Regions from separate parts of the Streptomyces sp. NPDC059828 genome, predicted to be linked through region 3. Evidence: riboswitches for the same ligand, from Rfam matches in the RefSeq annotation. Region 3 holds a riboswitch; each other region holds the start of a gene.

Region 1 (9,457 bases), on a different contig from region 3:
TGCCGCATGGCGGGCGGGCGTGCCGCTCGAAGAACTGGCGACGAGGTTCACGTTCATGGAGCTCGATGAGTTCGCCAGGGCACTCGACAGCGGGGAGCTCATTTCTGCGCAGTGGTCCGACCTCCTGTCGTCCGACTTCCACCGAGGAGAGCGGAACCTTCTGCGTCGCCTCCATGCGGATGACGTGCTGCGGAGCATGTTCCCGACGATCTCGCACGGGGCCGTCCGGCTGCGGGTGGATCCGCTGGACGGAACGAGCCGCCAGGTCCTGGTGCATGAGTTGGACGAGGCGCGTCATGAGGTCATGCGCGTGGGGGTGCCAGGGGCCACGTGGACCGAGGTGCCGACCGGCGATCTGATCGCCTGTCTGCGAGCTGCCTTGAACAGGGAGTGATCCCGGCAGCTCGGTGAAGCCGAACCCCGCCAGGTCGTCCCTGGCGGGGTTTCTTCGCGCTCATGCGTTCGGCCCGCAGGCAGCGGCCAGGCCACCCCGATCGGCCGGGCCGCAGCGTGATCCCGCTCAGGCCGGCCGCACGCTCCCGTGGATCGGCATGTAGTAGATCGATTCCTCGCGGACGTTCGCGCCCGGCTTCGGGGCGTGGATCATCTGCCCGTTGCCGATGTAGATCCCGACGTGGCTGATGTCGTCGTAGAAGAACACGAGGTCGCCGGGGACGAGGTCCTTCGCCGCGATCCGCTGACCCACCTCGATCTGGTCCCAGGTGGTGCGGGGCAGATCGACGCCGGCCGCGCGCCAGGCGGCCTGGGTGAGGCCGGAGCAGTCGTAGGAGCTGGGTCCGGTCGCGCCCCAGACGTAGGGCTTGCCGATCTGGCTGCGGGCGAAGGACAGCACCTGCTGCGCCTTGGCGGCGTACGAGCCGGCGGAGGTGCCCGCGCCGGTTCCCGTGCCCTGCTGCTCCTGTTCCTGCTGCGCCCGGCGTTGGGCCTCGGCCTCCGCTCTGGCCGCTGCCTCGGCCCTGGCCTTCGCCTCCGCCTTGCGGTGTGCCTCTTCCTCCCGCTGGCGCTCCAGTTCCGCGAGCCGTGCCCTCTCCTCCGCCGTCAGCTTCGACAACAGCTCCCGCGCCTCGGCGAGCTTGCGCTGCACCGTCTCCTTGGTGCTGCGCAGCGATGCCTGCGAGTCGGTGAGCGTCTCCAGGCTCCTGGTCGCCTCCGCGCGCTGATCCGCCGCCGCGGACCGCTGCTCCTCGAAGTCGGTGACGGCTTCGCGCTGTTCCTCGGACAGCCGGTCCATCAGGCGCGTCTGGTCGAAGTACTCCTGCGGGCTGTCCGCGAGGAGCAGCGCGGCGGTCGGGGTGACCGTTCCGGTGCGGTACTGGGCGGCGGCGTACGAACCGAGCGCGCGGCGGGCTTCGTTCAGGGACTCCGTGCGCTCCGCGGCGTTGTCCAGGAGCTGGTCCACCTCGCGGCGCTGCTGCGCCGTTTCCTCTTTGGCACGGTCGTACTGCTGGGTCGCGGTTCCGGCCTGGCGGTAGAGGTCGTCGACCTTCTTCTGGACCTCTTCGACGCTGGGCTGCGGTTCGGCCTGGGCGCTCTGCGTGGACAGCAGGGTGACGCCCGCGATGGCTGCCGTCGTGAACCCGACGGCGGGATTCTTCGTACGTGTACCCGTGTGGGCACGCGCTTTGCGATGCGATGCCAAGGCAGGCATCTCCTTCCGTTTGCCGCCTACCGGGTTAGCTGTCGGGTTCGGACGGAACGGAAGGTTGTCCTACGGGCCTTGATGCAACGTGGCCCGATTCACCCCGGTGGGGCCCCTCTTGTGCGGGTGGGCACAGGAGAGTTGGGTCCCCGGTTCCTCACCTTCCTTGCGGAATGGTCGGATTCGGCGCGAGCTGCCCGATTGGCGTTGGTCGCCGCGGGGGTACGGGCTGCCTTGGCGAGCACGCTAGCCAAACTGTGGCGCTCGTGTGAAGGTCGGTGCGCATTATGTCCGATACATTTCCGTGACCTTGGCGTGTCGTGGCCGCAACTTCACAGAATGTGACGAGCGTGGATTGGCGTGATCGAGACGCGTGATTGAGGCGAAGGCGGCGGCGGGCTGTCAGTGCGGCGGCCTAGACTCGTAGAGCGATGAGCAGCCTCTTTGACGACAGCTTCCTGGCCGGCCTCCAGCGCTCCGCGGCCTCGGAGGAGCCCCCGCCTCCGGAGCCCGACGAGCACGCCCCCGCCGAGGACGTCCCTCACGACCTCTTCGGGGGTCGCTTCGACGTGCCCCCGACCAGGGACGAGTACTACCGCAGCGGTGTGCCACGCCCGGCCGTGGACCCCGCCGCGCTGCTGGAAGGCCTGAACGAACAGCAGGGCGCCGCCGTCGTCCACACCGGCTCGCCGCTGCTCATCGTGGCCGGAGCCGGTTCCGGAAAGACCCGGGTGCTGACCCATCGGATCGCCCACTTGCTGGCGACCCGCAATGTCCACCCAGGGCAGATACTGGCCATCACGTTCACCAACAAGGCCGCGGGCGAGATGAAGGAGCGGGTCGAGCAGCTCGTCGGCCCCCGCGCCAACGCGATGTGGGTCTCCACCTTCCACAGCGCCTGCGTCCGCATCCTGCGCCGCGAGAGCAAGAAGCTCGGCTTCACCTCGTCGTTCTCGATCTACGACGCCGCCGACTCGAAGCGGCTGATGGCCCTGGTCTGCCGCGATCTCGACCTCGACCCGAAGAAGTTCCCACCGAAGTCGTTCAGCGCCAAGATCTCGAACCTCAAGAACGAGCTGATCGACGAGGAGGCGTTCGCCGATCAGGTGGCCGGGGGCGGCTCCCAGGCCGGAGGCTCCGGGGGAGGCTTCGAGAAGACGCTGGCCGAGGCGTACCGGATGTACCAGGCGCGGCTGCGCGAGGCCAACGCCCTGGACTTCGACGACATCATCATGACCACCGTCCATCTCCTCCAGGCGTTCCCGGACGTGGCCGAGCACTACCGGCGCCGCTTCCGGCATGTCCTGGTGGACGAGTACCAGGACACCAACCACGCCCAGTACACCCTGGTGCGTGAGCTGGTCGGCGAGGGATACGAGGACCTGCCGGCCGCCGAGCTGTGCGTCGTCGGTGACGCCGACCAGTCGATCTACGCCTTCCGCGGCGCCACGATCCGCAACATCCTCCAGTTCGAGGAGGACTATCCGGACGCCACCACGATCCTGCTGGAGCAGAACTACCGTTCCACCCAGACGATCCTCTCCGCCGCCAACGCCGTCATCGAGCGCAACGAGAGCCGTCGTCCCAAGAACCTCTGGACGAACGCGGGCGCCGGAGCGCAGATCACCGGCTATGTCGCCGACACCGAGCACGACGAGGCACAGTTCGTCGCCGACGAGATCGACCGGCTGACCGACGCGGGCGAGGCCAAGGCGGGCGATGTCGCCGTCTTCTACCGGACCAACGCCCAGTCCCGTGTCTTCGAGGAGATCTTCATCCGTGTCGGCCTGCCCTACAAGGTCGTCGGCGGGGTGCGCTTCTACGAGCGCAAGGAAGTCCGGGACGTCCTCGCCTATCTGCGAGTTCTCGCCAACCCCGAGGACAACGTCCCGCTGCGCCGCATCCTCAACGTCCCCAAGCGGGGTATCGGCGATCGCGCCGAGGCGATGATCGACGCCCTCGCGCTGCGAGAGAAGATCACCTTCCCGCAGGCGCTGCGGCGCGTGGACGAGGCGTACGGCATGGCGGCCCGTTCGGCCAACGCCGTGAAGCGCTTCAACACGCTGATGGAGGAGCTGCGCACGATCGTCGAGTCGGGCGCGGGCCCGGCCACCGTCCTCGAGGCGGTGCTGGAGCGCACCGGTTATCTCGCCGAGCTCCAGGCATCCACCGACCCGCAGGACGAAACCCGTATCGAGAACCTCCAGGAGCTCGCGGCGGTCGCCCTCGAATTCGAGCAGGAGCGGGGAGCCGACGAGGGTTCCGGCACGCTCGCCGAGTTCCTGGAGCAGGTGGCGCTCGTCGCCGACTCCGACCAGATCCCGGACGAGGACGATGAGGGCAGTGGAGTCATCACCCTCATGACGCTGCACACGGCGAAGGGCCTGGAGTTCCCGGTCGTGTTCCTCACCGGCATGGAGGACGGCGTCTTCCCGCACATGCGGGCGCTCGGCCAGGCCAAGGAGCTGGAGGAGGAGCGGCGGCTGGCGTATGTGGGTATCACCCGCGCCCGTGAGCGGCTCTATCTGACCCGCTCGTCGATGCGCAGCGCCTGGGGCCAGCCCTCGTACAACCCGCCCTCGCGTTTCCTTGAGGAGATCCCTGACGCGCATCTGGAGTGGAAGCGGACGGGACCGATGGCCGCCCCGGCGGGTCCGGTCTCGGGGATCACTTCCTCGCTCTCCTCGTCCCGGTCGCGTTCCGGCCCCTCGGGCTTCGCGACCAGGCGGGCTGCCGACAAGCCGGTCATCGCGCTGGTGGTCGGAGACCGGGTGACGCACGACCAGTTCGGTCTCGGCACGGTGATGGCGGTGACGGGACTGGGAGCGGACGCCCAGGCGACGATCGACTTCGGGGACACCAAGCCGAAGCGGCTGCTGCTGCGATACGCGCCGGTCGAGAAGCTGTAGCGAGGAGCCGGGGTGCGGTGAAGCCGCACCCCGAAGGGGCGGAGAGGAGCGGAGGCGGAGAGCCGTCCGGAGCTTCGTGCGTCCGCCTACGTCTACGCCGGATCAGGTCGGGTCGAGGCCGTGGCCGCGCAGCCACGACAGCGGGTTTATCGCGGAACCCCCGCCCGGTCGTACCTCGAAGTGCAGATGCGGGCCGGTGGAATTGCCCGAGTTGCCGGAGAAGGCGATCACGTCACCAGCCTTGACCGATCCTGAGCGGATCTTGGTGCTGCTGAGGTGGCAGTACCAGGTCTCCGTGCCGTCGGCGGCCGTGACGATGGCCATGTTGCCGTAGGCGCTGTTCCACTGGGTGCGCACCGTGCCGTCGGTGGCAGCCTTCACCTGCGTCCCGTAGGAGACGGGGAAGTCGATACCGGTGTGCATGGACATCCAGTTGACGCCTGCCTGACCGAAGTAGGCGCTGAGCCCGTGCTGGCTGACGGGAAGGGCGAACTTGGGGCGCAGCGCCTCGCGGCGGGCGGCTTCCGCCTCGCGCTTCTTGCGGTCCGCCTCCTGGCGCGCCTTGAGGTCGATTCGCTCCTGGGTGCGGCTGGCGCGGTCGCCGAAGTCGCGGGCGTCGGCGCTCAGCGCGGCGAGCTGGGTGTCGAGCTTGGAGTTGGCCGGGACCGACTGCACCGATGTCGGATCGGCGGCCGCGACCGTGGTCTTGCCGCTGCCCTCCTCACCCCCGGAGAGCCCGCCCACCGACGCCGCTGCCACGCCGGCGACACCCATGACGCAGGCGGAGGGGACGGCCACGGTGAGCATGGCGGAACGCTTGGCCGGGGTGCGGCGGCGGCCACGGGTGCCACCGCGGCGGGCGGGGCGGGGTGCCGGGATGGAGATCGCCGGGGCGGCCATCGTCCTGGCCGTGGCGACGAACTCGGCCTCGTCGTCGTACTCGAAGCTCTGGTCGTCGGCTTCCGGGGTGGGGTCCTCGGTGCCGGACTCGGCCGCGGGATGGTCGGACCCCGCCGGGAACTCGTCCTCGGGGGAGAACTGTTCGGGCAGCGTCACGGGCTCGGCGTAGTAGCCGGTGTGCTCGGAGTATTCGCCGTCCGCGGTATAAGCGCTGTCCGCTGTGTATTCGGCGTGCTCGGTGTATCCAGCGTGCTCGGTATGCGCCGCGTAGTCGGTATGCGCCGCGTACTCGCTGTACTCGCTGTATTCGAGGTACTGCGTCTGAGCCTGGACCTGGGTCTGGTAGGCGTCGGCGGCCTGTTCGGAGCCCAGGCCGGCTCCGGTGTCCGCGCCCGAGTTCCAGGCCGTCGCGTCGTATGTGCCGGTTTCATAGGCCGGGGTGCTGTATCCGCCCGCCGCGGGCCACTGGCCCGTCCCGTCATAGGCGAAAGCTGCCGCGGTGGTCTCGAACTGCCCCGTCTGGTTCCAGGCGTTGGCGTCCCACTGGCCGGTGGTGTCGTACTGCTGCTGGTGTCCCTCGGCGGCGGCGTAGCTGTCGTACGCCGTCGTCGCCGACTGCCACTGCGTGTTGTCGTACTGGCCGCTGCTTCCGGCGGCCGCTGCGTCGTAGGCGTAGCCGCCGGGAAGGGCGCCGAAGAGCGGGTCGGTGTCGAAGCTGCCGGCGGCGTAGGAGTCATACCCGGCGTCGGGGTGCTGGTCGTTCACCAACTTCTCTCTCGCCTCGGCAGCAGGACCAGGATCCGGAGTCACCCGCGGTGGGGGACCCGAGGAACGCAGTGGGCGCGACTGTACCCGGCAGTATGCGACGCCGACAATCTTCCGTTGGTTTTGGGTAGGCGGGAAACGGGCATTCGGCCGTCTTTCGACGAGGTGAAGGAAGAGCTTTGGCCTTACGTTCGATGATTGTTCGAAGGCCGTTGGGGTGCCGGGCCTCAGGCCACGGACACCACCCCGGACGCTCCCGATGCCGCTACCGCCCCCGGCACGGTGCCTCTCTCCGACGGCTCGAGCACCTCGCGGATGATCGCCGCGACGGCCGGGTGCACAGGGAGGGCGAGATGGCCGATACCGCTGACGCGTATGTTCCGCACCTGTAGATCAGGGTGGTCGATGCAGGCTGTTTCGAGCGGCACCATCAGTTGGTCGAGGTCGCTCCAGAAACTGACGAAGCGCGTGCGGCAGCCGGGAGCGGGCAGTCTCAGTTCCTCCACCACATCGGAGCCGGGGCGCATTTGGCGCACGAGAGGGTGAGCGCTCGCGAGCGGGACGACACTCGTGCCCGAATGGGGGGTGCCGAGAGTGACCAGCGTGCGGACCCGGCGGTCGCCGCCGAGCCGCTGGACGTAGTAGCGGGCGATCAGTCCTCCGAGGCTGTGTCCGACGATATCGACCTCGGGCCGGCCGGTGCGGGTGCAGACCTCCTCGACATGGCGGCCCAGCAGCTCGGCGGCACTCCGTATGTCACAGGTCAGCGGTGAGTAGTTGAGCGACTCGATGGGCCGCCGTCCCTCACGGGCGAGGTGGCGGCGCAGAAGGACGAACACGGAACGGTTGTCGATGAAGCCGTGGAGGAGGACGGCCGGGGGGAATGCGGCGGCAGCTGGCGTGGGCAGCGCACTTGTCTCCGGCGAGGCGCATCCGGATTCGACCGCGCCAGGGCCACCAGAGCCGCCGGGGCTCCCGCGCCCGGGACGGCCCGGCCGCTCCTGGCTGATGCCTGACGGATACAGCACGAGATGCCCGGCGAGGATCGCCAGCTCAAGGGCGGTGGCGCGCAGCAGCGCCATGGGCAGCCGGAAATGTCCGAAGCGCAAGAGCGGCAGCAACCCCATGGCCGACCTCCCGAATGGCGCGCGGGTCGACGGCTCCGTCCCCCGTATGCCCTCGTGGGGTTGCCGACGCGCCGCCTCACCCCGGGCACGCGGCTGCGGCTCGGCACTGAGGCGGTCCTCTGACGGCTCCCCTGGCGCGCTCGCCCGGCCCCTGACGTGTGTGGCCCGGTCGCGGACGACTGCGGACCGACCGGTACGAGTCCGGGTGCGGCGCGTGGCGAATATGTCCCACGTGTGATTTCCCCCTCGCTGTCCACCGTGAAACGAGCGGTTGCGGGATGCTGTAGATAACGTTCGTTCACCTCCCCGGTGCTGTCCGGCGCGGGGCGCGGGGTTCGTGCCAATGGCGGCACAGCCGGGATGTGGAGGCAGTGATGGGTGTGACCGGTCCGATCCGCGTGGTGGTGGCCAAGCCGGGTCTCGACGGCCACGATCGCGGCGCGAAGGTGATCGCACGAGCGCTGCGCGATGCCGGTATGGAGGTCATCTACACCGGGCTTCACCAGACCCCGGAACAGATCGTGGACACCGCGATCCAGGAGGACGCCGACGCGATCGGCCTGTCCATCCTGTCCGGCGCCCACAACACGCTCTTCGCCAAGGTCCTTGAGCTGCTGAAGGAGCGGGACGCCGAGGACATCAAGGTCTTCGGCGGCGGCATCATCCCGGAGGAGGACATCCCCCCGCTCAAGGAGAAGGGCGTGGCTGCGATCTTCACACCGGGTGCCACGACGTCCTCCATCGTCGAATGGGTCAACGCAAACGTCCGCCATCCGGCCGACGCCTGACTCCTGCCGAGGGCCGGCTGCCGACAGCCATCCCGCCATCGAGGCCGCGGCGGTCGCCGTCCTGCCCTCGTCGCGTCCGCCCGTCCGCCTGCCCCGCGCCGTACGTGCCCACGTCCGGTGCCGGGCACCCGGTGACCCGGAGCAGGGCTATTCCCGAGCCAGCTCGGCGTGCATCACCGCCCGCAGCCGCAGGGTGGAGACCAGGCGCTGGAAGGCCTCCGACCAGTAGCCTCCCGCCCCCGGGGATGCCCCTTCCGGCTCGTCCGGTGTGGCCGTCAGCAGATCCAGGCGGGCCGCTTCCCCGGGATCCAGGCAGCGTTCGGCGAGGCCCATCACTCCGCTGAAGCTCCAGGGGTAGCTGCCCGCGTCGCGGGCGATGTCGAGCGCGTCCACCACAGCGCGGCCCAGCGGCTCGGCCCAGGGCACCGCGCAGACACCGAGCAGCTGGAACGCCTCCGACAGGCCGTGCGCGGATATGAACGCCGCGACCCAGTCGGCCCGCTCCCGCTCCGACAGGGCCGCCAGGAGCTTCGCCCGCTCCGCCAGGGACGAGGTGCCGGGGCCGCTCGCGGGCGGTGCGGCGGGTGTGCCGAGGAGCGCGCGGGACCATTGCGGGTCCTGCTGGCGCACCGCCGCCCGGCACCAGGCCGCGTGCAGCTCATCGCCCCAGCCGTCGGTGACGGGCAGGGTCACGATCTCCTCGGGCGTACGTCCCCCGAGCCGGCGCGGCCAGATCGTCAGCGGAGCGGACTCGACCAACTGCCCGAGCCACCATGATCGTTCGCCGCGGCCCGAAGGGGGTACGGGCGCGATGCCGTCGCGCTGCATCGCTGCATCGCATTCGTGCGGTGCCTCCACGGCGATCGTGGCCGTGCTCCCGGACCGGTCCAGGGCTATGCAGGTGGCCGCCCGCTCGGCCATCCGCCCAGCGAGCGCGGAGTGCGGCAGCCCCGACAGCAGCTCGGCAGCGGTGGTCCGGACATTGCGGCTCCGGTCGGACAGCGCCAGCTCCAGGAAGGGCTCGTCCGCGTCGGACAGACCCGTGCGCAGCGAGTCCAGGAACATCAGGCGGTCCTCGGCCCGCTCGGTCGACCAGGTCCCGGACAGCAGGGCGAGTGCCGCCGCGGGATCGTGCGCTCGTACGGAAGTGAGGACGGCCACGCGTTCCGCGAAGAGGCCCTCGTCCCACAGCTTCCGCACGCCGATCGCGTCGTCCGGTGCCGGCAGCGCGGCGCCTCCCCCTGGGCCGCTCGCCGCGGCGGATCCCCAGGCCCCGCGCAGCGCGAACTTCCAGTCGCTGTTCAGCCG
Region 2 (9,457 bases), on a different contig from region 3:
CCTCGGCGCGCTGCTCGCGCGCCCGCTGGACGGCAAGTGACCTGGCGGTCGGCTCCAGGTCCAGCGTCAGCCGGACGGCTCCGTCCTCGAAGCTGCGCTTCTGGGTGTAGCCGGCGTCCGTGAAGACCTTGATCATCTTGCTGTTCGCCGGCAGCACCTCCGCCGCGAACCGCCGGATCCCCCGCTCACGAGCGACCGCCGTGATGTGCTCGAGGAGCGCGGACGCGACGCCCCTCCCCTGGTGCGCGTCCTGGACGAGGAAGGCGACCTCGGCCTCGTCGGCGGGCGCCGAGGCCGGCCTGCCGTTCGCGTCGATCCGGTCGTAGCGCACGGTCGCGATGAACTCGCCGCCCACCGTCGCCGCCAAGCCCACCCGGTCCACGTAGTCGTGGTGGGTGAACCGGTGGACGTCCTTGGTGGACAGCCGGGGGTAGGGCGCGAAGAAGCGGTAGTACTTGGACTCGTCCGAGACCTGTTCGTAGAAGCTCACGAGCCGCTCGGCGTCCTGCGTGGTGATCGGCCTGATGCGCGCGGTGCCGCCGTCACGCAGCACCACGTCGGCTTCCCAGTGGTCGGGGTACGCGTGGTCCGACGGGGTCTGCATGGGCCCAGACTACGACCCGGGCCCCGGTCGCGAAGCCCGTGAGCCGGGTGCAGTCTGAGGTCACCCCCAGACTCAGGAGGCATCACCATGGCTGAGCGCCGCGTCCATGTCGGCTGGGCCGAGGGCCTGCACGCCCGCCCCGCTTCGATCTTCGTCCGCGCCGCCACGGCCGCGGGCATTCCGGTCACCATCGCCAAGGCCGACGCCAACCCGGTCAACGCCGCCTCGATGCTGGCGGTGCTCGGCCTCGGCGCGGAGGGCGGCGAGGAGATCGTGCTCGCCTCCGACGCGGACGGCGCCGAGGTGGCACTGGACCGGCTGGCGAAGCTGGTGGCCGAAGGACTCGAGGAACTGCCCGAGACCGTGTGAATTTGGCGCAGCATTCATGAAGAATGGTCGCCACCGGAAAACCGGGGCACCAAGGCGCAGCAATTCATGCCGGAGGGCACACACCCCGGAAATCGCTTATTGAACCTCTTTTGTATACGGCACCTGTGTTAATCACGCACACTCGCTGTGTTTACGGGATGTTGCGAAACCCTCACCGCCGGGCGCGGCGGCGGAATACGCAGCCGGTGCGCCCTGGCCGTCCGCTCCGCGTGCATCGCGGTGAGCGCCCGCGCCCGCTCCGCGTCCCCGCGCGCCACCGCGTCCACGATCGCCGCATGCTCGGACCAGCACTCCATCGGCTGGACCGGCTGCTCGACCGCGTACATCCACGCGATCTTGTGCCGCAACTGGGTGAGCAAGGTGATGAGCCCGGGGCTGGCGGACGCCTGGGTCAGGGTCTCGTGGAACCAGCCGCCCAGTGACCGCAGATCCTCGCCCTGGCCGCCGCGAGCCCGCTCCCGGCCCAGTCTGACCAGGCCGCGCAGCACCTTCAGATGGGCCTCGGTACGCCGCTGTGCGGCCCGGGCCGCACCGAGTGGCTCCAGCAGCATGCGGGTCTCCAGAAGGTCGGCGGCCTCCTGCCCGGTCGGCTCGGCGACACACGCGCCGGCGTGCCGGCGGGACACCACGAAGCCCTCGGACTCCAGGGTGCGCAGCGCCTCGCGCACAGGGACGCGCGAGACGCCGTAGCGACGGGCCAACTGCTCCTCGGCGAGCCGGCTGCCGGGCTCCAGAACCCCGGACACGATGTCATCGCGGATTGCCGTGCATACCGACCGCGCAGGAATGCGCATACCGAACCTCCGCCTTAATCCGCTGCATCCGCTCAATCCGCGCGAGACCCAGTCGATCAGTCGAGCGACGTCTGTTCGGTGACTCTATGACAATGGGCCGGAATTTCCGATGGCCTGCCCCTGTCCCTGGATATCTTTTGGCCGGAAAATGCCGAAGACTCCGGCCGGTCTCGATGACCGGGCCGGAGCCTTCGTCCTCCGCGCGCCGTGGGACCGCGCGCGGATCGGAGCGTTGTGTGCCGCGTTGCGGGTCGGTCAGACCTTGACGCCGTGGCCGCGCAGATAAGCCACCGGGTCGATGTCCGAGCCGTACTCGGGGCTCGTACGAGCTTCGAAGTGGAGGTGCGGGCCGGTGGTGTTGCCGGTGGAGCCGGACAGTCCGAGCTGCTGGCCCGGTGTGACCCGCTCGCCGACGGAGACGCTGATGGACGAGAGGTGGCCGTACTGGGTGTACGTGCCGTCGTTCATCTTGATCACGACGTTGTTGCCGTACGCGCCACCCCAGCCGGCTTCCACGACGGTGCCGGTGCCGACCGCGACGACCTTGGACCCGGAGGAGGCGTGGAAGTCGATGCCGGTGTGGCTGCCCGAGGACCAGATGGCCCCGCCCGAGTGGTAGTCCGTGCTGACATAGGACCCGGCGACGGGGAGGTTGTACGTCAGCAGGCGCTTGCGCTCGGCCTCACGGGCGGCGCGCTCCTCGGCGTCCCGGGCGGCCTTGACCCGGAGCTCGGCATTGCGCTTCGCGTCGGCTTCGGCCTTGGCCTTGGACGCGGCGAGGTCGGCCTCTTCCTGCTGGATGTCAGCCTGGGCACCGACCTGCTTGGCGAGTGTGTCGCCGGCGATGACCACCTGATTCAGGCCGGTGTCCTCGACGGAGGGGCTCTCCGGCTCGGCGGCGAGGGCGGGTGAGGCGAGGGTTCCGACGACGCCGGTGGTGGCCAGGGCCGCGGCTCCGGCGATGCCCGCACGCTTGCGCGTCAGCCGGCTCGGACCACGATGCTTCCCGGTGGCACGGGTGAACGCCATGAAGTGGCTTGTCCTTTCCTTCCTTCTCGCCTACCGGGTTAGCTGACGGGTTCGGAGCAGGAAGGTCTCCTACGGTCCCCCTCCACGCGGATGCGCGAAGGCGTACCGATTCACCCCACGGGACTTGTGGGTCCCCGGCTCCCCAGGCTTGCGCCCGACGGGGACTCGGCGATAGCTGTCCGTTGCCGCAGGTGCGGCGCATAACAACGGGCGGACAGCGCAGAAGACGCTAAGCCGATCTTCCGCCAATCACCAAACGAACACGGGATTTTGTCGTACATCCCACAGGGCAGACAGGCAGCCTCTCCAACAAAACGGACAAACGGGCAGGTGTAGAGAGCGGCAAACGGGCAAAGAGAAGGGCCCCGTTGGCCATGCGCCAACGGGGCCCTTCCAGGTCCCCACCCTCGGACACCTCCCGGCTCCACGGACCTTCGGCTCACATACCGTCAATCAGCCGGTGACAACAGTCACTTCGCCGATTCCGAGCGCCTTGACCGGCTCCTCGATCTCCGCGGCGTCACCGACGAGGACCGTGACAAGCCTGTCCACCGGGAAGGCACTGACGACCGCGGCGGTCGCCTCGACGGTGCCGGTGGCGGCCAGCCGGGCGTACAGCTGTGCCTGGAAGTCGTCCGGGAGGCCCTGCTCCACCTGGTCGGCCAGGGTGCCCGCGACGGAGGCGGCGGTCTCGTACTTCAGCGGGGCGACACCCACCAGGTTCTGCACAGCCACGTCGCGCTCGGCGTCCGTGAGGCCCTCGGCGGCGAGCGTGCGCAGCACCGTGACGAGATCCTGGAGCGCCGGGCCGGTGTTCGGGGTGTCGACGGAGCCGCTGATGGCGAGCGTGGCCGCCCCGGTGGCACCACCCGGGGCCGCGGGGGCGGCCGAGCGCAGCACCTGGGCGAAGGCCCGCACTCCGTAGGTGTAGCCCTTCTCCTCGCGCAGGACGCGGTCCAGGCGCGAGGTGAGGGTGCCACCCAGGCAGTAGGTGCCGAGGACCTGGGCCGGCCAGACGCTGTCATGGCGGTCCGGCCCGATGCGGCCGATGAGCAGCTGGGTCTGGACCGCGCCCGGACGGTCGACGATCACGACGCGGCCCGTGTCGTCGGCGGTGATCGGCGCCATGACGCGGGGCTCACCCGCGCTGCCGGTCCACGCGCCGATGGTGTCGGCCAGCACCGCGTCCAGGTCGACGTCGGCGAGGTCACCGACGATCACAGCCGTGGCGGTGGCGGGCCGCACATGGGCCTCGTAGAAAGCCCTGACGGCAGCGGAGTCGATGCGTGCCACGGTCTCTTCGCTGCCCTGACGCGGGCGCGACATCCGCGAGGACGCCGGGAAGAGCTGCTTGGCCAGCTCCTTGGCTCCGCGGCGAGCCGGATTCGCCGTCTCGTGCGGGATCTCGTCAAGCCGGTTGCGTACGAGCCGCTCGACCTCACTGTCCGCGAACAGCGGCGCCCGCAGGGCCTCGGCCAGCAGGCCCATGGCCTTCGGCAGCCGGGAGACCGGCACTTCGAGCGAGAGGCGGACGCCGGGGTGGTCGGCGTGTGCGTCGAGGGTCGCGCCGCAGCGCTCCAGCTCGGCGGCGAACTGCTCCGCCGTGTGCTTGTCGGTGCCCTCGGAAAGCGCTCGGGCCATGATCGTGGCGACGCCGTCGAGTCCCTCGGGCTCCGCGTCCAAAGGGGCGTCGAGGAAGATCTCAACGGCCACGACCTGCTGGCCGGGGCGGTGGCAGCGCAGCACCGTCAGCCCGTTGCCGAGTGCGCCGCGCTCGGGCGCGGGGAAGGCCCACGGCCGGGCCTGCCCGGGCTGCGGCTGCGGGTGGAAGTCCATGGTCACGGCAGCCTCGGTCACTGTCCGGCCCCCTCTGCGTCGTCGGCGTCATCGGCGTCGTCGTTGTCCTCTGCCGCGGCGGCAGCGGCTGCGGGCTCGTACACCAGCACCGCGCGGTTGTCCGGCCGCAGCCGGGCCTGAGCGACGGCCCGCACCTCGTCCGCGGTGACGTCCAGGACCCGCGAGACGGCGCTGAACGCCAGCTGGGGGTCGCCGAACAGCACGGCGTACCGGCACAGTTCATCGGCGCGGCCCGCGACGGTGCCGAGCCGGTCCAGCCATTCGCGCTCCAGCTGAGCCTGGGCGCGCTCCATCTCCTCGGACGTCGGCCCGTCGGCGGCGAACCGGGCGAGCTCCTCGTCCACGGCGGCCTCGATCTCGGGAACCTCCACACCACCGGAGGTCTTCACATCCAGCCAGCCCATCGACGGCGCCCCGGCCAGTCGCAGCAGGCCGAAGCCCGCGGCGACCGCCGTGCGGTCGCGGCGCACCAGCCGGTTGTGCAGCCGGGACGACTCCCCGCCGCCGAGGACGGTGAGCGCCAAGTCGGCGGCGTCGCATTCCCGTGTGCCGTCGTGCGGCAGCCGGTAGGCGGCCATCAGGGCGCGGGCGGGAACCTCGTCGACGATCTCCTCACGCAGCTGCTCACCGATGGTCTCGGGCAGCGAGCCGTCGCGCGGCGGCTGCTTGCCGTCGTGGGACGGGATGGAGCCGAAGTACTTCTCGATCCAGGCGAGGGTCTGCTCGGGGTCGATGTCGCCGACGACCGACAGCACGGCGTTGTTGGGCGCGTAGTAGGTACGGAAGAAGTGCCGCGCGTCTTCGAGGGTCGCCGCGTCCAGGTCGGCCATCGAGCCGATCGGGGTGTGGTGGTAGGGGTGGCCCTCGGGGTAGGCCAGGGCGGTCAGCTTCTCGAAGGCCGTGCCGTAGGGGACGTTGTCGTAGCGCTGGCGGCGCTCGTTCTTGACGACGTCCCGCTGGTTCTCCATGGACTCCTCGTCGAGCGCGGCGAGCAGCGACCCCATGCGGTCCGCCTCCAGCCAGAGCGCGAGCTCCAGCTGGTGGGTCGGCATGGTCTCGAAGTAGTTGGTGCGCTCGAAACTGGTGGTGCCGTTGAGCGAGCCGCCGGCCCCCTGCACCAGCTCGAAGTGACCGTTGCCCGACACCTGCCCGGAGCCCTGGAACATCAGGTGCTCGAAAAGGTGAGCCAGTCCCGTGCGTCCCTTGACTTCGTGGCGGGAGCCGACGTCGTACCAGAGGCACACCGCGGCGACCGGGGTCAGGTGGTCCTCGGAGAGCACCACCCGCAAGCCGTTGGCCAGGCGGTGCTCGGTCGCTGTCAGGCCGCCGGAGCCGGCCTGCGCTGTGGCCGTGTGACCCATGGGCATGTGGTCCCTTCGATCGCGTTTCGGTAGTCCTGCCGGTTGTCCTGCCACTGTATGCAAGGCCACCGACACCTGGCGAAGTTCCCGGCGGTTCCGTCCCGGTTACGGCGTGTGGTCGCGAAGCCCGCTTGGGCCTCTGCCCCGGGTCGCGGTCCGCGTTGTCGGAGGTACGGTCCACAATGGTCCGCATCAGTTCCCGTTCATGTTCATGTTCATGTTGGTGAAGGAGCCGCAGCAGCGATGGCCCGCCGCAGCACGAAGACGCCGCCGCCCGACGACTTCGAGGAGAGGATCCTCGACATCGACGTCGTCGACGAAATGCAGGGCTCCTTCCTCGAGTACGCGTACTCGGTGATCTACTCCCGTGCCCTGCCCGACGCCAGAGACGGCATGAAGCCCGTCCACCGCCGGATCGTGTACCAGATGAACGAGATGGGGCTGCGCCCCGACCGCGGGTACGTGAAGTGCGCCCGGGTCGTCGGCGAGGTCATGGGCAAGCTCCACCCGCACGGCGACGCGTCGATCTACGACGCCCTGGTGCGGATGGCCCAGCCCTTCTCGATGCGGCTCCCGCTGGTCGACGGCCACGGGAACTTCGGCTCGCTCGGCAATGACGACCCCCCGGCCGCCATGCGGTACACGGAATGCCGGATGGCCGACGCGACGAGCCTGATGACCGAGTCGATCGACGAGGACACGGTCGACTTCTCACCGAACTACGACGGGCAGGAGCAGGAACCGGTCGCGCTGCCCGCCGCCTTCCCCAATCTGCTGGTCAACGGCGCGTCAGGCATCGCCGTCGGCATGGCGACGAACATGCCGCCGCACAACCTCGGCGAAGTCATCGCCGCCGCACGCCATCTGATCAGGCATCCCGGCGCTGACCTCGAGACTCTGATGCGTTATGTCCCGGGTCCCGATCTGCCCACGGGTGGCCGGATCGTGGGGCTCTCCGGGATCAGGGACGCCTATGAGTCGGGCCGCGGCACCTTCAAGATCCGTGCCACGGTGACGGTCGAGAACGTCACCGCGCGCCGCAAGGGCCTGATCGTCACCGAACTCCCGTTCGCCGTGGGCCCGGAGAAGGTGATCGCGAAGATCAAGGATCTGGTCGGTTCGAAGAAGCTCCAGGGCATCGCGGACGTCAAGGACCTCACCGACCGCGAGCACGGACTGCGGCTGGTGATCGAGATCAAGAACGGCTTCATCCCGGAAGCCGTCCTGGAGCAGCTCTACAAGCTGACGCCGATGGAGGAGTCCTTCGGCATCAACAACGTGGCGCTGGTCGACGGTCAGCCTCTGACCCTGGGCCTGAAGGAGCTCCTGGAGGTCTATCTCGACCACCGCTTCACCGTGGTGCGCAGGCGCAGCGAGTTCCGGCGCGGCAAGAAGCGCGACCGGCTCCACCTGGTCGAGGGCCTGCTCGTCGCACTCCTCGACATCGACGAGGTCATCCGGCTGATCCGCTCCAGCGAGAACTCCGCGCAGGCGAAGGAGCGCCTCATCGCGCACTTCTCGCTCAGCGAGGTGCAGACCCAGTACATCCTCGACACGCCGCTGCGCCGGCTCACCAAGTTCGACCGGATCGAGCTGGAGAGCGAGCGCGACCGGCTGAATGCGGAGATCGAGGAGCTGACCCGGATCCTGGAATCGGACGCGGAGCTGCGCAAGCTGGTCTCCTCGGAGCTGGCGGCGGTGGCCAAGAAGTTCGGCACCGAGCGGCGCACGGTCCTGCTGGAATCCGCGGGCGCGCCCGCTCCCGCCGCCGTTTCCCTCCAGGTGGCCGATGCCCCCTGCCGGGTGCTGCTCTCGTCGACGGGGCTGCTGGCCCGTACGGTCACGGCCGAGCCGCTGCCGCAGGACGACGGCAAGCGCGCCAGGCACGATCTGATCGTCTCCGCGGTCCCCGCCACGGCGCGCGGCGAGGTGGGGGCGGTCACCTCGGCCGGACGGCTGCTGAGGCTCGCGGTGATCGACCTCCCGCAGCTGCCCGACTCGGCGTCCGCGCCGACCCTTGCGGGCGGGGCGCAGCTGTCGGAGTTCCTGTCCCTCGAGCCCGACGAGTCGGTGATCTGCCTGACCACCCTCGACGAGGCATCACCGGGGCTGGCACTCGGCACGCTCCAGGGAGTGGTCAAACGTGTGGTGCCGGACTACCCGGCCAACAAGGGCGAGCTCGAGGTCATCGCCCTGAAGGAAGGCGACCGGATCGTCGGCGGCATCGAGCTGCGCACGGGCGATGAGGACCTGGTCTTCATCACCTCCGACGCCCAGCTGCTGCGCTTCCAGGCCGCGCAGGTCAGGCCACAGGGCCGAGCCGCCGCCGGCATGGCGGGCATCAAGCTCACCGAGGGCGCCGAGGTGCTCTCGTTCACCGCGGTGGACCCGGCGGCCGACGCGGTGGTCTTCACCGCGGCGGGCTCGACGGGCGCGCTGGACGACTCGGTCACCACGGCGAAGCTGACACCGTTCGACCAGTACCCGCGCAAGGGCCGGGCGACCGGCGGTGTGCGATGCCAGCGCTTCCTCAAGGGTGAGGACGTGCTGCTGCTGGCCTGGGCCGGCCCGGCACCCGCCCGTGCAGCGCAGAAGAACGGCAGCCCATCCGAGCTGCCGGACACCGATCCCCGACGCGACGGCTCCGGTGTGGCCCTGGCAAAGCCGGTGGCGGCGCTGGCAGGTCCTGTGTCCTAGCCACGGTCCCCCGCACGGGCATCTGGTTCAGCCCGGAGCAGCCCCTCGTGCAAACCGGTGCAGCGCGCCCGCCGCGATGCGGGCGCGCTTCGCACGGCAGCGGGCAACGGATTACGTCAGGTAGTCGTCCGGTTCGCCTTCCTCGGCTTCGGAGTCGCTCGCCGGGCTGGGGACGTACCGGAGCACGCCCCACAGGGCGTGCTCCTCCGGAAAGTCCTCAGGACCGCGCACGCGGGCGGCCTCGAGTTGCTCGATCAGGGACCCCGTATCTATTCCGGACCCGATGAGGACCAACTGGGTGCCCCGACCGGTGGCTTCGGTCCCCGGCCAGGGCTCCGGGTAGAAACGCAGGAATCTGCCGACGGAGTGGACGGAGTAGCGGTGGGCGGGGTCGGCGGGGCCGAAGTCCACGAAACCCTTGATCCGGTAGAGCCCTTCGGGCCGTGCGTCGAGGAAGTCCAGCAGTCTGCGTGGGTGGAGCGGCTCGGCAGCGGTGAAGGAGACGGTCTCGTAGGCGGCATGGAGATGGGTGCCATGACCGTGGGCGTCGTCACGGTCATGACTGGGTTGTGCGGAGTCATCGCCATGGATGTCGTCGAGGATGTCTTCGAACGACAGCTGTCCCACGCGCTCTCCGCGCGGGCGGCACTCGAAGAGCAGATCCGGATCGATGCGCCCGTAGGCCGCCGGGAGCACGGCTGCGCCGTCGGCCAGAGCGGTGATCC
Region 3 (9,457 bases):
CATCGTGGACGCACTGGCGCCCGACGGCCTGCACATCGAGCGCTGGCTGCCGAAGGCCGTTCACCGCTCCCGGGCCACTGATCTGCGGGTCGTGGTGGTCGCGGGCAAGGCGACCCATGCCGTCGTGCGGACCAGCCGCTCCCCGCTCACCAATCTCCATCTCGGTGGCGAGCGCGGCGATCTGGCCGAGGCGATGGCTGCCGTCCGGGCGGCGGGCCGCAGCTGGCCCGAGGACGTGCTCGGGCTCTGCGAACGAGCGGCGGCCCAGTTCCCGCGACGGCTGTGCGTCGGGGTCGATCTCCTGCCCGCCACCGCCTGGCGGCGCTTCACCGTCGGCGAGGTCAACGCGTTCGGCGATCTGCTGCCGCGACTGACAGGGTTGCCCGGCAGCGGAGCGGCCGGCCTCGACACCTACGCGGCACAGGTAGCCGCCGCCATCACCTCGCACCACAAGGAACCACCATGCGCACGACCTCTTCCGGCCCTTCCGGCCCGGCACAGATGATCGACATGGCGTCCGTCGTCGGCACGGATGATCTGCTGCTCGTCACTCTGGACACACTTCGTTTCGATGTTGCCGCCGAGCTCGCCGCGGCGGGCCGGATCCCCCATCTGACGCGGCTCCTTCCCGGTGGCGTCTGGGAGCGCAGGCACGCCCCGGGAAGCTTCACCTACGCCTCCCATCAGGCGATCTTCGCCGGTTTTCTGCCCACGCCCGCCGAACCCGGTCCTCATCCCCGGCTGTTCGCGGCGCGTTTCGCGGGCAGTGAAACCACAGCGGAGGGCACGTTCGTGTACGACGCCCCGGACCTGGTCTCAGGACTGGCGGAGGCCGGGTACCGCACGGTGTGCATCGGCGGTGTCGGGTTCTTCAACCGCCAGGGCCCTCTGGGGAACGTGCTGCCGGGACTGTTCCAGGAGAGCCACTGGGAGCCGGAGTTCGGTGTGGCCTCGCCCGTCTCGTTCGAGGCACAGGTGCGGCGCGCGGAGGAGGTCGTCTCCTCGCTCCCCCGGGACCAGCGGCTGTTCCTGTTCGTCAATGTGGCGGCCCTGCACCAGCCCAACTGGTTCCATCTGCCCGGCGCGACCCGCGAGGCGGGCGATTCACGCGCGACGCATGCCGCTGCCCTGGAGTACGTGGACCGGCACATCGGCCGGCTCTTCGCGGCGGCGAGCAGCAGGCGCCGCTGCTTCGCGATCGTCTGCTCCGACCACGGCACGGCGTACGGCGACGACGGGTACACAGGGCACCGGCTCGGCCATGAGGTGGTCTGGACGGTGCCGTACGCGCAGTTCTTCCTGCCCGGCCCCGCGGAATCCCGGGCAGACGGCAAGGACGGGGAGACACGGTGAATGCGATCCGGCCCTACCAGAGCTATGTGTACGCCTATCCGCACAAGACGGCCTACCGGCCGTTGGCCGACCGGCCCTCGTTGCGGGAGCTGTGGGCTGCCGAGCGCAAGGACGCGCTCTCGCTGTACCTCCACATACCGTTCTGCGGGGTCCGCTGCGGCTTCTGCAATCTGTTCACCCGGATCGGCGCCCCCGACGAGCTGACCACGCGCTATCTCGACGCGCTGGAGCGGCAGGCGACGGCGGTCCGGGAAGCCCTGGGGGACGCGGATCCGGTGCGGTTCACCGCCGCGGCCTTCGGTGGCGGCACCCCGACCTTTCTGACCGCTGCCGAGCTGGCCAGGCTCTGCGACATCGCGGAGCAGGGCATGGGCGCGGATCTCGGCACGGTCCCGCTGTCCGTGGAGACCTCCCCGGCCACCGCGACCGCGGACCGGCTCGCCGTGCTCGCCGAGCGCGGCGCGACACGGCTGAGCATCGGTGTGCAGAGCTTCGTCGACGAGGAGGCGCGCGCGGCCGTCCGGCCGCAGCGGCGCGCCGACGTCGATGCGGCGCTCGGCCGGATCCGGGACGCGGGCTTCCCCGTGCTCAACATCGACCTGATCTACGGCATCGACGGGCAGACCGGTGCGACCTGGCGCCGTTCACTGGACGCGGCACTGTCCTGGCGGCCCGAGGAGCTGTATCTGTATCCGCTGTACGTACGGCCGCTGACCGGGCTGGGCCGCCGCGCCGCAGCGGATGCCGACGAGGCCTGGGATGCCCAGCGCCTGCGGCTGTACCGGGAGGGCCGCGATCACCTGCTCGCCCACGGCTACGAGCAGGTGTCGATGCGGATGTTCCGCCGCGCGGACGCACCGGCGCAGGGCCCGGACGACCACGCCTGCCAGACCGACGGGATGATCGGACTCGGCTGCGGGGCCCGCTCGTACACATCCGGGCTGCACTACTCCTTCGACTACGCCGTCGACATGGGCGAGATACGGAGGATCATCGACGACTACACAAGCGCCGATGACTTCAGCCGGGCCGAGGTCGGCCGGCCGATCGACGGGAACGAAGCACGCCGCCGCCATCTGCTCCAGTCGCTTCTCCAGTCGCGGGGCATGCCCGTGGCGGAGTACGCGGCTCGGTTCGGGAACCATCCGGGAGACGACTTCCCCGTCGAGCTGTCGGGCTTCGCCGAGCGCGGCTGGCTGGAGGAGACGGGCGGGCTGCTGCGGCTGACAGCCGAGGGCCTCGCCCACTCGGACGCGCTGGGGCCCGCGATGTTCTCGCCCGCCGTACGGTCCGCGATGGTCGCCTACGAGGCCAAATGAGGGAATGTCGATGGACCTGACCCTGCTGTACCGGGGCCCGCTCGCCTCCTGTGACTACGACTGCCCGTACTGCCCCTTCGCCAAGCGCCGCGACAGCCGGGAGCAGCTGCGAGCCGACCGGGACGCACTGCGCAGGTTCGCGGCCTGGGCGGCGCAGCAGTCGGACGACCGTCTCTCCGTGCTGTTCACACCTTGGGGAGAGGGGCTGGTCCGGTCCTGGTATCGCAGCACTTTGGTCGAGCTGTCCCAACTGCCGCACATCCGGCGGGTCGCCATCCAGACCAACCTGAGCTGCCGCACCGACTGGCTGGCGGACGCCGACACGGACACGCTGGCGCTGTGGTGCACGTACCACCCCGGGCAGACTCCGTACGACCGGTTCCTCGGCAAGTGCCGGGAGCTCACCGAGCGAGGAGTGCGGTTCAGCGTGGGCGTGGTCGGCTTCGAGGAGCATCTGGAGCAGGCACGGCGGCTGCGGGCGGAGCTTCCGCCGCAGGTCTATCTGTGGATCAACGCGGCAGAGGGGCACACCTACACGGACGAGCAGGCCGCCCGCTGGACGGCCCTCGATCCGCTGTTCCCCTACAGCCGCCACCCCCACCGTTCGGCCGGGCTGCCGTGCCGCACCGGAGAGTCGGTGATCTCGGTGGACGGGGACGGCTCGGTGCGGCGCTGCCATTTCGTCCGCACCCGGCTCGGCAGTCTCTACGACGGCTCCTACCGCGCGGCGCTGAAGCCCCGCGCCTGCCCGCTCGCCGTCTGCGACTGCCACATCGGCTATGTCCACCTGGAGTCGCTGCCGTTGTACGACGTGTTCGCGGGCGGGGTCCTGGAACGGATCCCCGCCCACACGTCAGCACACGGTGAGATGGACGGTCCCGGGCCCGGGCTGGGCCCGGGGCGCGGACTCCGTAGCGGGCCTCAGAGCGGAAGGAGATTTGGACGCTTCGGCTCCACGTGATCGCCGGAGGACTCCCCGCGCAGTCGCCTGCCGATCCACGGGACCAGGTACTCCCTGGCCCAGAGGATGTCGTCGCGACGGATCTCCAGCGCACCCCGGGGCGGCAGTGGGGGCCACTCCTGGTCCGGGTCCGCGGGGATGCCGATGCCGAGGACCTGTGCGGCGCGGAGCGCGACGCGGGTATGGCCCTCCGGGGAGAGGTGGAGGCGGTCGTCGTCCCAGGCACGGCGGTCCTGGACGGACCTGAGCGACCAGAGGTCCAGTACGGGGCAGCCGTGGCGGTCGGCGATGGCCCGTACGTGGGCGGTGTACGTAGCGATCTTGCCACGCAGATGGCGGAGCACCGGCACGCCCCGGGTGTCGAATCCGGTGGTCACCATGACGGTGCCGACGGATGCGCGGAGGTCGGCCACGGCGCGTTCGAAGCGCTCGGCGACGTCGTCGGGGTCGGTGCCGGGCCGGATGATGTCATTGCCCCCCGCGCAGAACGTCACCAGGTCGGGGGCGAGTTCCTTCGCCCGGGGGACCTGCTCCTCCACGATCTGGTCGAGAAGCCTGCCGCGTACGGCGAGGTTGGCGTAGCGGAAGGTGTGCTCCGGTACACGGTCGTCGAGCAGCACCGCGAGGCGGTCTGCCCAGCCGACGAACTGCTCGTCGGGCCCCGGATCCCCCACGCCCTCGGTGAAGCTGTCACCGATCGCCGCGTACGACCCGAATAGTGTGTCTGTTGTTGATCTCGAATCGTCTGCCACGTCACGACATCTTTCACCGCGCGAAGTGACCTACGCCACCGTAGGAGGGGTTGACGGGGCGTGACATAGACCACCGAGCCGGTTTTCGGCGGACGGGAATACCGGCGGCACACAGACGTCCGCCACTCCCCGCGTCAGGTGGGGAGCGGCGGACGTCACTGACGTTACGTCAGCTCGAGGGGGTGGTTCAGAGGCGCACACCGTGCTGGCGGAGGTAGGCCAGCGGGTCGATGTCCGAGCCGTAGTTCGGCGTGGTGCGGATCTCGAAGTGGAGGTGCGGACCGGTGGAGTTGCCGGTGGAGCCGGAGAGGCCGATCTGCTGTCCGCCGCTCACGCTCTGCCCGGCCGAGACGGAGAGGGAGGAGAGGTGGGCGTACTGGGAGTAGGTGCCGTCGCCGTGCCGGATGACGACCTGGTTGCCGTAAGCGCCGGCCCATCCGGCCGAGGCGACGGTGCCGGGGCCGACGGACTTGACCGAGGTACCGACGGAGGCGATGAAGTCGAGACCGGTGTGGTAGCCGCTGGACCACATGGCACCCGGGGTGCGGTAGGCGGTGCTGATGCCTCCGGCGACCGGAGCAGAGTAGAAGGACTCCTTGCTCTTAGCGGACGGAGCCTCGGCAGCCGCGGGGGCGGCGGCCTCGACCTTGGCCTTGGCCTCGACCTTGACCTTGGCCTTGACCCCGGGGGCAGCCGGGGCGGCCTTGGGGGCATCGGCGGTACGGTCGGCAGACCGCGAGGCGCGCTCGTCCTTCGCCGGCGCCTGGGCCGGGCGCTCGGTCGGTGCCGCGGTCTTCGCCGCGGTGCCGAGGGCGAGCTTCAGACCCGGGTGGATCAGCGAGGGGTTCTCGCCGACGACCTCGCGGTTCTCGGCGTACAGCTTCTTCCAGCCGCCGCGGACATGCTGCTCTTCGGCGATCTTGGACAGGTAGTCGCCGGACACGACCGTGTAGGTCCTGGGCGGCTTCGGAGCGGCCACCGACTGCGGGGCGGCGGCCTGTCGGGCGACTGCGGCGGTGTGCTCGGCGGTGGCCGCGGGAGCGGAGTTCCCCGTGGCGTGCGCCGCGCCTGCGGCGCCGATGAGCGGGAGTGCGATGGCGGCGCCACCGGTTCCCGCGGCGACGAATCCGCGAGCGAGCGGGCTGGTCTTGGGTCGGCGGTGCTTACCCCGTCCGGGCATGGCGAATTCCTCTCCGGCGCCTGCGAGGTGAGCTGTCGGGTTCGGGCTGGAGCTGCCCGGCCGTGCGATGGCACGACTTCACCCCTAGCCGTCCGGAACCCCGGGACGGCGACTTACCTGGGTCCCCCGCTCCTGCCACGCGTGAGTGTGTGCGGAATTCCGGACGGCGGCAGGATTCGGCGGTCCGACCGGATTGCGGCGACCGTAGGCGAGTCGGGCGAGCGGTACAAGCAGTCCTAATCGGTCGGCATTCACCCGTGCGATATCAACGGGGATTTTCCGGTCACCCTGCGTGGATTACGGATCTTTGATTGCCTTATACACAAAGGGGTTTGATGGGGAGACACGGCAACGGACCGTCACGAATATGATCCCGCTCACGACGGGAATCCCATCTCGTTCCTAACTGGTTCACTCTTCCCTAATTCATCAAATCGGACAGAACCGGCATTAACCCCAGATAGGCTCACTCCAGGCGGGGTGATTTCCCGAGGAACCCATGTCGTATGGTCAGGTGCACGCCGTCGTCGACGCGCGACGCCAACCGCAGACACGGAGGAGCCCCCGTGACGCAGCAGCTGCCCCAGGTCCCTTCGACCGAGCCCGAGCTCTCGGGCGTGCGCAACTTCCGGGACGTGGGCGGTCTGCCGACCGTGGACGGGCGCCGGGTGCGGCACGGCAGACTGTTCCGCAGCGGGCACCTCGCCCACGCCACCGCCGACGACGCCGTGTTCCTCGCGTCCCTCGAGCTCCACACCATCTTCGACTTCCGCAACGCCGCCGACCACAAGCTCGAGGGGGCCGACGTCGAGCTGCCCGGCGTGCGGAACGTGAACATCCCGCTCAGCGACCCCGCCGACGGCGCCGAGTTCTGGATGATGGTGCGCGACGGCAATCTCGAACAGCTGCGCTCGATCCTCGCCGACGGCAAGGCGGCCGGCCGGATGTCCGACTCGTACCGGAAGATGATCAAGGAGCGGACCGAGGAGCACAGCCGCGTGCTGCACTCCCTCGCCGAGGACAGCGTCCCCGCCCTGATGCACTGCGCCGCGGGCAAGGACCGCGCGGGCCTGTCGATCGCGATCTCCCTGCTCGCGGTGGGCGTCGAGCGGGACGCCATCGAGGCCGACTACTTGAAGTCGAACGATCCGCACCGCCGCTACAAGGTGCGCCGCAGCGACACCTCCTCCGCCGGGATGTCCCCCGAGGTCATGGACCTGCTCAACCCGCTCTTCGACGCCCGCGCGGAGTATCTGGCGGCTGCCTTCGAGGCCATCGAGGAGACCTGGGGCGGCCCCGAGCGCTATCTCTCCGCGGGCCTCGGCATCACGCCCGAGACCCGGGAGCGGCTGCGCGACCGCCTGCTGGACGGCACGGTCTGATACCTCCGCGCGCCCCCGGCCTCACTGCCCGCCGACCGTGAACAGCAGGTAGAGGAACGCCGCGAACAGGTGGCCCGCGACCAGATAGGCGAACAGCCGGACGGCCAGGCCGAGCGGGAACTTCTGGTCGTTCGACGAGGACTTCTCAGGTGCACCGGGCATGCGGATCTCCTCAGGTGTGCGGTCGCGCGTGCGGATCGGGGCTCTGGAGCAGGGTGTGGACGAACAGCAGCTCGACCCCGCCTGGTGTGGCGGAGGCGATTCGGTGCGGGGTGAGCGAGTCGAAGTGCGCGCTGTCCCCCGGGGTGAGCTCATGGACGCTGTCCCCGAGGCCCAGCCGAAGCCTGCCGTCCAGGACGTAGAGCCACTCCTCACCCGGATGGACCCGCACCAGATCGCCCTGGGCCCCATAGGGCACCCGCACCCGCAAGGCCTGCATGGCGCGGCCCCAGCCGCCGGTCTGCCGGTAGCTCCAGCCGTCGGCCTCAGCGGGTCCCATCCCGCCACCGCGGATGACGGAGTCGCGTTCCGGTGGGTGCTCACCGAGCAGCTCGGCGACGGTCGTACCGTAGATCCTCGCGAGGGCGAGCAGCATCGGCAGCGAGGGCTGCCGATGGCCGGTCTCCAGCCGGGAGAGATGCGCCGGTGACAGGCCCGCCCGCTGGGCGGCGGCCTCCAGGGTGAGGCCTCGGCGGCGGCGCAAGTCGCGCAGCCGCGGGGCCACATCGGGCAGCTCGTCCACCGGCTGCCCCGGAGGCTCTGAGGCGGAAGGACTCATGCGTCCATTGCGCCAGGATCTTCCCTCTGAGGCAAATTTCTTGCCTCAGAGGCAAAACGGCCCAGGAGCCGCTAACGCTGGGCCACAGCCTGCTTCACCAGCGTCTTGCCGAAGTCCCACATCAGCCCGCCGCCACCGTGTGCCTCGTCCATCACGGCGGTGAACGCCGCAATGAACCGGTCGACCTCCGCCTCTCCGATGACCAGCGGTGGAATCAGCTTGATCACTTCCATGTGGTCCCCGGAGACCTGGGTGAGGATCCGGTGCTTCTGGAGCAGCGGCACCACCACCATCTGCGCGAAGAGGCCTTTACGCGCGGCTTGCAGCATGGTCCACCGGCCACGCAGTCTCAGCGAGGACGGCCTGCCGAACTCGATGCCGATCATCAGGCCCCGGCCGCGGACCTCCTTCAGCAGCTCGTAGCGGTCCACGAGGGCCGTGAGCCGCGACTTCAGCAGCCCGCCGACGGCCCTCGCGTTCGCGACGAGCTGCTCGTCCTCCAGGACCGCGAGCACCGCGAGCCCCGCGGCCATCGCCTGGGCGTTCCCGCCGAAGCTCGCCGAGTGCACCAGCACCCGGTCCATGGACGAGTAGACCTTCTTGAAGATCCAGTCCCTGCCGAGGGTGGCGCTGACCGGGACACAGCCGCCCGAGAGCGCCTTCGCCACGCACACCAGATCGGGCTCCACCCCGGCTTCGTGCTGGTACGCGTAGAAGTCCCCGGTCCTGCCGAGGCCGGTCTGCACCTCGTCCACGACCAGCAGGGCCCCGTGCCGGCGCAGCAGTTCCTGTGCGGCGGGCAGGAACCCGGGCGGGGCCTCGTGCACGCCCTTGCCCTGGATGGGCTCCACGACGAAGGCTGCCACATCCCCGCGTTCCAGCTCCCGTTCCAGCGCGGCGAGATCGCCGAGCCCGACGGCGGTGTCGGGGAGCAGCGGGGCGAAGCCGTCGCGGAAGGCCGCCTCGCCGTTGACCGAGAGGGAACCCGTGGTCAGCCCGTGGAAGGCATGGGCGCAGTAGAGGACCCTGGGTCTGCCCGTGGCGTACCGGGCGAACTTCAGGGCCGTCTCGACGGCCTCCGTACCGCTGTTGCCGAAGTACACCCGGTCCAGGTGCGGGCTGTGCGCCAGCAGCTGCTCCGCCAGCAGCCCGGGGAGGGGTGAGCAGTCGAAGCGGGTGAGATCGGGGAGCGAGGCGTCGAGCACGTCGTGCATCGCCTTGCGCACGACGGGGTGGTGCCGGCCGAGGCCCATGACGCCGAAGCCGGCGAGCATGTCGAGGTAGTCGTTGCCGTCCGTGTCCCAGAAGTACGCGCCCTCGCCGCGCTCGTACACCTTGTCGAAGCCGATGGTGCGGAGCATGCGCGGCAGCTGGTGGTTGAGATACCTGTCGTGCAGCTCGTAGCGTTCACCGCCGCGCTCCGCGAGCAGGCGCCCGAGGTCGAACCCTTCGCTCATCGCCCGTACCCCTCGCTCTCTCCCCGTCAGTTGCCGGACACCGTCTCCCGGGCGGCCCTCAGCGACTCCTTGAGGGAGCCCATGGTGGCGAGTACTGCGGTCGGTTCATAGCCGCAGTGCGCCATGCAGTTCGCACAGCGCGGGTCCTTGCCCCGGCCGTACTTGCTCCAGTCGGTCTCCTCGACGAGCTGACGGTACGTCGGCACATAGCCGTCGCTCATCAGATAGCACGGCCGCTGCCAGCCGAAGAGCGAGTAGTTCGGGATCGCCCATGC

Evidence for each region. A riboswitch is a leader RNA that binds a small molecule or an ion and turns the genes downstream of it on or off. The one in region 3 is predicted to bind cyclic di-AMP.
Region 1: linked by a shared signal. The riboswitch ahead of ACFV6V_RS17530 (NlpC/P60 family protein) and the one ahead of ACFV6V_RS11630 (peptidoglycan DD-metalloendopeptidase family protein) in region 3 are both predicted to bind cyclic di-AMP.
Region 2: linked by a shared signal. The riboswitch ahead of ACFV6V_RS02790 (M23 family metallopeptidase) and the one ahead of ACFV6V_RS11630 (peptidoglycan DD-metalloendopeptidase family protein) in region 3 are both predicted to bind cyclic di-AMP.

What each region holds. Positions count from the first base shown of each region.
Region 1 is NZ_JBHWIW010000026.1:11,339-20,795, reverse strand. It holds gene ACFV6V_RS17535 (hypothetical protein) at 1-394, shown strand, start outside; gene ACFV6V_RS17530 (NlpC/P60 family protein) at 521-1,669, opposite strand; cyclic di-AMP (ydaO/yuaA leader) riboswitch at 1,668-1,859, opposite strand; gene pcrA (DNA helicase PcrA) at 2,092-4,569, shown strand; gene ACFV6V_RS17520 (M23 family metallopeptidase) at 4,672-6,234, opposite strand; gene ACFV6V_RS17515 (esterase/lipase family protein) at 6,462-7,361, opposite strand; gene ACFV6V_RS17510 (cobalamin B12-binding domain-containing protein) at 7,736-8,149, shown strand; gene ACFV6V_RS17505 (DUF5691 domain-containing protein) at 8,297-9,457, opposite strand, start outside.
Region 2 is NZ_JBHWIW010000003.1:101,176-110,632, reverse strand. It holds gene ACFV6V_RS02805 (GNAT family N-acetyltransferase) at 1-604, opposite strand, end outside; gene ACFV6V_RS02800 (HPr family phosphocarrier protein) at 692-973, shown strand; gene ACFV6V_RS02795 (GntR family transcriptional regulator) at 1,102-1,788, opposite strand; gene ACFV6V_RS02790 (M23 family metallopeptidase) at 2,044-2,817, opposite strand; cyclic di-AMP (ydaO/yuaA leader) riboswitch at 2,830-2,998, opposite strand; gene ACFV6V_RS02785 (M16 family metallopeptidase) at 3,271-4,674, opposite strand; gene ACFV6V_RS02780 (M16 family metallopeptidase) at 4,671-6,041, opposite strand; gene ACFV6V_RS02775 (DNA topoisomerase (ATP-hydrolyzing) subunit A) at 6,279-8,732, shown strand; gene ACFV6V_RS02770 (CobW family GTP-binding protein) at 8,844-9,457, opposite strand, start outside.
Region 3 is NZ_JBHWIW010000014.1:79,972-89,428, forward strand. It holds gene ACFV6V_RS11605 (STM4014 family protein) at 1-505, shown strand, start outside; gene ACFV6V_RS11610 (STM4013/SEN3800 family hydrolase) at 511-1,353, shown strand; gene ACFV6V_RS11615 (STM4012 family radical SAM protein) at 1,350-2,672, shown strand; gene ACFV6V_RS11620 (STM4011 family radical SAM protein) at 2,683-3,633, shown strand; gene ACFV6V_RS11625 (SGNH/GDSL hydrolase family protein) at 3,594-4,385, opposite strand; gene ACFV6V_RS11630 (peptidoglycan DD-metalloendopeptidase family protein) at 4,573-5,565, opposite strand; cyclic di-AMP (ydaO/yuaA leader) riboswitch at 5,570-5,723, opposite strand; gene ACFV6V_RS11635 (tyrosine-protein phosphatase) at 6,132-6,947, shown strand; gene ACFV6V_RS11640 (DUF6126 family protein) at 6,969-7,109, opposite strand; gene ACFV6V_RS11645 (XRE family transcriptional regulator) at 7,120-7,725, opposite strand; gene ACFV6V_RS11650 (aspartate aminotransferase family protein) at 7,797-9,182, opposite strand; gene hpnH (adenosyl-hopene transferase HpnH) at 9,209-9,457, opposite strand, start outside.